2 linked regions of the Bradyrhizobium diazoefficiens genome follow. The protein of the gene in region 2 interacts with the protein of the main gene of each other region in a pairwise test. Links are inferred from orthologs where the notes say so. Each region holds a gene or a part of one and is shown on either strand. Other genes may lie near its edges. The genes, in order: rlmB and JJB99_RS18015.

Evidence for each region.
Region 1: the proteins of JJB99_RS18015 (region 2) and rlmB interact in binary tests that used the Escherichia coli proteins (3 or more experiments, as listed by UniProt). The link is inferred for Bradyrhizobium diazoefficiens from one-to-one orthologs.

What each region holds. Positions count from the first base shown.
Region 1 is NZ_CP067100.1:3,369,000-3,372,216, forward strand. The notes cover bases 238-3,139. They hold rlmB (23S rRNA (guanosine(2251)-2'-O)-methyltransferase RlmB), read right to left. Parts: upstream 2,153-3,139; coding sequence 1,322-2,152; downstream 238-1,321. Other genes in these bases: JJB99_RS15945 (hypothetical protein), read left to right, coding at 248-727; JJB99_RS15950 (hypothetical protein), read left to right, coding at 771-1,259; JJB99_RS15965 (LLM class flavin-dependent oxidoreductase), read right to left, coding at 2,566-3,139. Outside these bases: more of JJB99_RS15965, read right to left, coding at 3,140-3,217. UniProt on the Escherichia coli protein: Specifically methylates the ribose of guanosine 2251 in 23S rRNA.
Region 2 is NZ_CP067100.1:3,797,230-3,800,507, reverse strand. The notes cover bases 252-3,214. They hold JJB99_RS18015 (NAD(P)H-hydrate dehydratase), read right to left. Parts: upstream 2,502-3,214; coding sequence 1,002-2,501; downstream 252-1,001. Other genes in these bases: JJB99_RS18010 (P-II family nitrogen regulator), read left to right, coding at 2,883-3,214; JJB99_RS18020 (multicopper oxidase family protein), read left to right, coding at 252-894. Also shown: more of JJB99_RS18020, read left to right, coding at 1-251; more of JJB99_RS18010, read left to right, coding at 3,215-3,221. UniProt on the Escherichia coli protein: Bifunctional enzyme that catalyzes the epimerization of the S- and R-forms of NAD(P)HX and the dehydration of the S-form of NAD(P)HX at the expense of ADP, which is converted to AMP.

The sequences.
Region 1 (3,217 bases), 430 kb from region 2 along the record:
GGGAAGCTAAATGCGAGAGACAGAGGACGTTCCGCCAAAACTTGCCGGTCTTCGGTCAAACGCGTGTGAGCACGCAGGGCGGTTCCGGCAGTCGCCGGGTGCCGTTAACGCTTCGCTAGCCTGCGCTGCAGCATTTGAGCGGCGCGCAATCCTTGCACGTTAGGCTTACCGGAATTTGGTGAGTTGGCCTTAACCCTCTCCGCGGCGCGATCGGATAGGTTGTGTTCCGGATAACCGGAACATCCTCATGCGCGCTGTGGCGCTCGCCGCTTTTCTGATCGGACTGCCCGCGACGGCGTTTGCCGGCGGCGGCTTCGACATCGTCGTGCCCGGCCGCCCGGGGGTGCCGATTACCATCAACAATATCGATGCGTCCTACAGCGTCGTCGAGGGTGTCTGGGGCCTCGGCAAGAACGTCCAGGTGCAGCCCACCATCTATGGCGGGCGCTATATCGCCGAGCGGCAGCCCGATGATGTCGGCCATTATTATCCGACACTGGGCCTGCGGCCCGGCTACGGCCGGCTCGAGGTCGAACCGCCCGCGATCCGCAAACTGCCAAGACCCGCCGAGAGCTATCATCAGAGTTGGGGCGCATCGTCCGCACCGCTGCCGCCGCAGATGGACGTGCCCGTCGATCCGCCGCCGGTGATCCTCGCGCCTGAGATCAACGACCATCCGCGGCGTCACCGGCCGCACGCAGAAATCCCCGGCAGACCGCCGGGTTAAGAAGCGACAGATCCAACAAAACGGAAATCAACAGGAGAGAGTAATGCGTCAGATGATTTCGGGCCTGGTCGCGGCGGCTGCCGTGATGTTCGTCGCCACCGCGCCGGCCGCGGCCTGCGGCTTCACCGCCTGCGCGCCCGTCGCCCCGGTCTATTCCGGCTGCAACACCGGCTGCGGTGGTTACGGCTACGGCTACGGCGCCTATGAGCGTCTCGCCGAGCCGACCACGCAGTACTATTACGTCAACCAGGGCCCGACCTATACCGGCCCGGGCGCGTTCGCGCCGTATCCGACCTATCGCGAAGATGCGGTCGTCGCGCCCGCCGATTACGGCTATGGCTATGGCTATCGCGCCGCTGCGGTCGCCTATCCCTATCACCGTCCGTACTACCGTCCGTATCGCTACGGCTACGGCCCGCGCTACGGCTATCTGCCGCGCACGCATTACGGCTACGGTCCGCGCTACGGCTACGCCCGTCGCCCCGCGCCGTATTATTACGGCGGCCATCGCGTGCTGCGCCGCTATTACTGATCTCTGATCGGTTGAGCCATCGAGACGCCTGTCCGCGCGATGCGGGCAGGCGTTTTGTTTTGCTAGCGCTTCATCAGCCCGAGACGGCTCGCGCCGACATAGAGCGAGAGCACGGCGGCGTTCGACACGTTGAGGCTCTTGATCGCGCCGGGCATGTCGAGCCGCGCCACGATGCTGCATGTCTCGCGCGTCAATTGCCGCAGGCCCTTGCCTTCGGCGCCTAGCACCAGCGCAAGCGGCTCGCGCAGCGTGACATGCGAAAGGTCGTCGGTGCCTTCGCTGTCCAGCCCAACGGTCTGGAAGCCGCGCTCGTTCAACTCGGTGAGCGCGCGCGCGAGGTTCTGCACCGTAACGATCGGCACCAGCTCCAGCGCGCCGGAGGCGGCCTTGGCCAGCACACCGGTCGCCTCGGGACTGTGGCGGGCGGTGGTGACGATCGCCTTCACCGCGAACGCTGCCGCGGAGCGCAGGATAGCGCCGACATTGTGCGGATCGGTGATCTGGTCGAGGACCAGCACCATGCCTTCCTGATCGAGGTCTTCGATATCAGGCGAGGGCAGGGGATCGGCCTCGGCAAGCAGGCCCTGGTGCACGGCGTCGGGCGAGAGCAGACGGTCGATCTCCTGGGGCCGGACGATCTCGGGGGTGACGCGGGTCTCGATGTTCTCGTCCGCCAGACGCCTTGCGGCGTTCTCGGTCAGCGTCAGCTTGCGGATCTGCCGCTCGGGGTTGGCGAGCGCCATGCTGACGGTGTGCCAGCCATAGAGGATGACGGGTCCGTCGGGGCCCGAATCGCGGTCGCGTCGAGCCAGCCGGCCTGCCGATTTTCCGGGCCTGTTGAAGGGCTTAGGCCCGCCGCGGGGCCCCCTCGGGGTGAATTTTCGATCCTTCATGCGCTCGCTTGTGTCACGGGTCCCGGAATATGGCAATTTGGGCGCGATCGGGGGTGATTTTAGCTTTTCGCCTCGGTTGACTTTACCCCACCGCTTCGCCCATAACCGCGCCCGGTCGCGCCCCCATCCGGGCTGTTGCGGCCTTCACGTTCCATGGCCGTCTTCGGTCCGCCGGCAAGGTCCGGCCCGATTGTGCTGCCGTCGAGCGGGGGAGTGTCCCGAGTGGCAAAGGGAGCTGACTGTAAATCAGCCGCCTCATGGCTTCGCAGGTTCGAGTCCTGCCTCCCCCACCAGCCTTCGCTCGCTTCGCGAGCTACGGCTCGGCAAGCCAGCCACAAATGCCTATGGCGCGAAGCGAGCGAAGGCCGTCACGCCGTGGCCCGCACGGCGTAGGCGGGCTGGCCCAGACGGTCTCACCCCATCATCTCCCGCACCATCGGCACCACCTTCCGCCCATAAAGCTCGATGCTCTTCATCAGCTTCTCGTGCGGCAATCGCCCTGCCGAATATTTCAGCTGGAATCGCGAAATGCGAAGCGCCTTCGCGGTCGCTGCGATCTTGCGCGCGACCGTTTCCGGCGCGCCGACATAGAGCGAGCCGTGCTCGGCCTCATTGACGAACTCGTCGCGGCCCATTGGCGGCCAGCCGCGCTCCTTGCCGATGCGGTCGCGCATCGCCTTGTAGTCGGGCCACAGCTCCTCGCGCGCCTGCGCATCCGTTTCGGCAACGTAGCCGGGCGAGTGCACGCCGATCGGCTGCACGGGGCGGCCGAACTCCTTGAAGGCGCGGTGATAAAGATCGACGTACGGCGCAAACCGCGCGGGATCGCCGCCGATGATCGCGAGCATCAAGGGCAGGTCGTGGTGCGCGGCGCGCACCACCGATTGCGGGCTGCCGCCGACGCCGATCCAGGTCTTGAGCCGGTCGTTCTCGACTGGTGGATAGACCAGCTGGTCTTTCAGCGGCGGGCGCAGCTTGCCCTGCCAGGTCACCGGCTTCTGCGACAGCAGCGCGGCGAACAAATCGAGCTTCTCCTCGAACAGCTCCTCGTATTTGCGTAAGTCG
Region 2 (3,278 bases):
GACGATCTGAAACAGCCAGCGCGGCCGCTTCCGATCATTGCCGGGGAGCCAAGCCGGGTCGCCGTCGATCGTGACGAGGTTCTGCTGATCGAGGAATGGCGCCTGCGACCGGACGGCACCGCGCTGCCGCCGGGCCACGATCCCAAGGACACCACGGCGCTTCATACGATCAATGGGCAGACTTCATTCGAACTCTCGGCCGCGGCCGGCGAGCGGCTACGCCTGCGCTTCATCAACGGCTCGCAACGTTCTGTTCTGGCAATCAAATTGGAAAGCCACGAGGTCCAGGTGATGGCGTTGGACGGACAGCCGGCCGAGCCGTTCCCGGCCCGTAATGGTGCCCTGGTGCTGGCCCCAGGAGCGCGGGCCGATGCCTTCGTGGATGCTGCCACATCGGCCCGATTCCTGCTGCATGACGGCAAGGAGGCGCACCGGGTCGGGAGCCTCACGGTCTCCGGCAAGCTGGAGCGGGGCACGCCGCTGGAGCCGCCACGGCCGCTCCCTTCGAACGATCTGCCTGTCCAGCTCGACCTCAAAAGCGCCCTGCGGTTCGATGTCGCGCTCGGCGCACCTGAGACCGCTTGGGTACGGACGGCAAGCTTCTCCACGGCCTCCGCCCCCGCCTTCCGGGTCAAGACCGGCCGGACCGTCGTGCTGGCCCTGAAGAATCCCTCCCCGACCACCACCATCGTCTACCTGCACGGCCACCATTTCCGCCTGCTCGACAAGCTTGATGATGGCTGGAAGCCCTACTGGCTCGACACGCTCGCGATCGAGCCCGGCCAGACCCAGCGTATCGCGTTCGCGGCGACCTCACCCGGCCGATGGCTGATCGAATCCGTCATGGCCGACTGGGCCGCGCCGCGGCTGGTGCGCTGGTACGCGGCGGAGTGAGGTGTCGTAGGATGGGTAGAGCGCAGCGAAACCCGTCGGGATCGCGCCGAATTTGAGATAACGGGTTTCGCTGGTGCTCTACCCATCCTACCCGTCATAGCAACAGCTCAGTACTCCACCCCAAGCGCATCATAGATCCGCCGGTGCACTGCCGGCAGGGTCTCGGTCAGGTCCTCGGCGATCAGGCCCGGCCCCGCCTCGCGTCCCGCCTCGCCATGCATCCAGACGCCGATGCTGGCGGCTTCGAAGGCCGGCACGCCCTGCGCCAAAAGCCCGGCAATGATGCCGGAGAGCACGTCGCCGGCGCCGGCGGTGGCGAGCCAGGGCGGCGCGTTGGCGGCGATGGTGGCGCGGCCATCGGGGGCGCCGATCGTCGTGTCCGGCCCCTTCAGCAGCACGACCGCACCGGAGCGTTCGGCGGCGACGCGGACGCGCTCGAGCTTCGAGCGGCCCGGATGTTTGTTGCTGAGGTCGGAGAACAGGCGCGGAAACTCGCCCTCGTGCGGCGTCAGCACCACCGCATTGTCCTGCGAGGTCTTGATCGACTCGAACAGCCGCTCGGGATTGGCGGCAAAACTCGTCAGCGCGTCGGCGTCCAGCACCAGATGCCGCTGCGCGCTCAGCGCGGTATGGACGAGATCGCAGGTACGATCGCCAATGCCCGCGCCAGGGCCGATCATGCAGGTGTCGTAGCGTTTGTCTTCGAGCAGCTGGCCAAATTCGAAAACGGTGTCGACAGGGCGAACCATCACCGCGGTCAGCGCGCTGGCATTGATCGCGAGCGCATCGCGCGGCGTTGCTAGCGTCACGAGGCCCGCGCCGGCCCGCAGCGCGCCGCGCGCGGCGAGCCGCGCAGCCCCCGTCGCAGCCGCATCGCCCGAGACCGCCAGCACATGACCCCGCGCGTATTTGTGGCCGTCGATGCGCGGCACCGGAAAGGCTGCACCCCAGACGGCCGGATCGTTCTCGAAGGTCTGCGGCCTGATCTCGCCCAGCACCGACGCCTCGATGCCGATGTCGGCGACGCTCACGCGGCCGCAATGCATCCGGCCAGGCAGCAAGAGATGCGCCGGCTTCTTGCGGAAGAAGGTGACGGTCTCGGCGGCGTTCACCGCCGCGCCGAGCACGGCGGCGCTGGTGCCGTTGATGCCGCTCGGCAAGTCGACCGCAAGCACCACGGCACCGTTGGCGTTGATCGCCTCGATCATTTCGCGCGCCTCGCCCTCGACGGGACGGCTGAGGCCGGCGCCGAACAGCGCATCGATGATCAGCGCCGGTCGTCCGATCGCCTGCGGATTGAACGGCAGCACTGGATGCTTCCAGCCGCGCGCGGCGGAGGCCGCGTCGCCCTGCAGCTGGTCGCGCTCGCACATCAGGATGACCGAGACCTCGCGCCCCTGCGCGGCGAGCTCGGCGGCTGCGACAAAACCGTCGCCACCATTGTTGCCGGGGCCGGCGACGATCAGGATCGGCCCCTCCTCCACCAGCGCATTGGCGGCTTCGGCGACGGCCTGGCCGGCGCTCAGCATCAGCTTGAAGCCGGGCGTGCCGGCCGCGATGCTGAGCTGGTCAGCGCGCTGCATTTCGGCGTTGGTCAGAATTTCCATGCCACTTCCCTGGTCCAAACGCCTTTTCAACAGGCACGTTCCATGCCGGCCCACCCGATGAAACGACGAACTGCACACATATTGAACCGTTTGCCTATTTCGTAGTCTTCGGTATTTTGGACCGGTCGGCGCCACCTATCAGAGATGCTCGTTAAAAGGCTGATAACGCTTCAATAATCAGGGCATTTGCAACTTGGCATAGACCCTGCTTTCGAGGAAGCCGCTTCGGTTTGTCGTGCTCACTGGCTTTTATCAGGGTGTGGCCGGCCGTTGTTGCCGGAGTGGTCAGGAATTCCGGCATAGCGAAGACACGATCGTGCGTGAGAAAAGCGCATCCTGACGAAGACGTTGCTATTTGATCGAAAGGCCGGGAGGCGCGCAGTGAAGAAAATCGAAGCCATCATCAAGCCATTCAAGCTCGACGAGGTGAAGGAAGCGCTTCAGGAAGTCGGCCTCCAAGGCATCACCGTCACCGAGGCCAAGGGCTTCGGCCGGCAGAAGGGTCACGCCGAGCTTTACCGGGGCGCAGAATACATCGTCGACTTCCTGCCCAAGGTGAAGATCGAGATCGTGATCGGCGACGATCTGGTCGAGCGCGCCATCGACGCGATCCGCCGCGCCGCGCAGACCGGCCGCATCGGCGACGGCAAAATCTTCGTCTCCAACATCGAAGAGGCGATCCGCATCCGGACCGGCGAATCCGGGCTGGACGCTATCTGAGCCGGGTGCTATCCCGCATTTTGCGACACTCTGAAAGAAAATAGGCTGCTTCGGCGG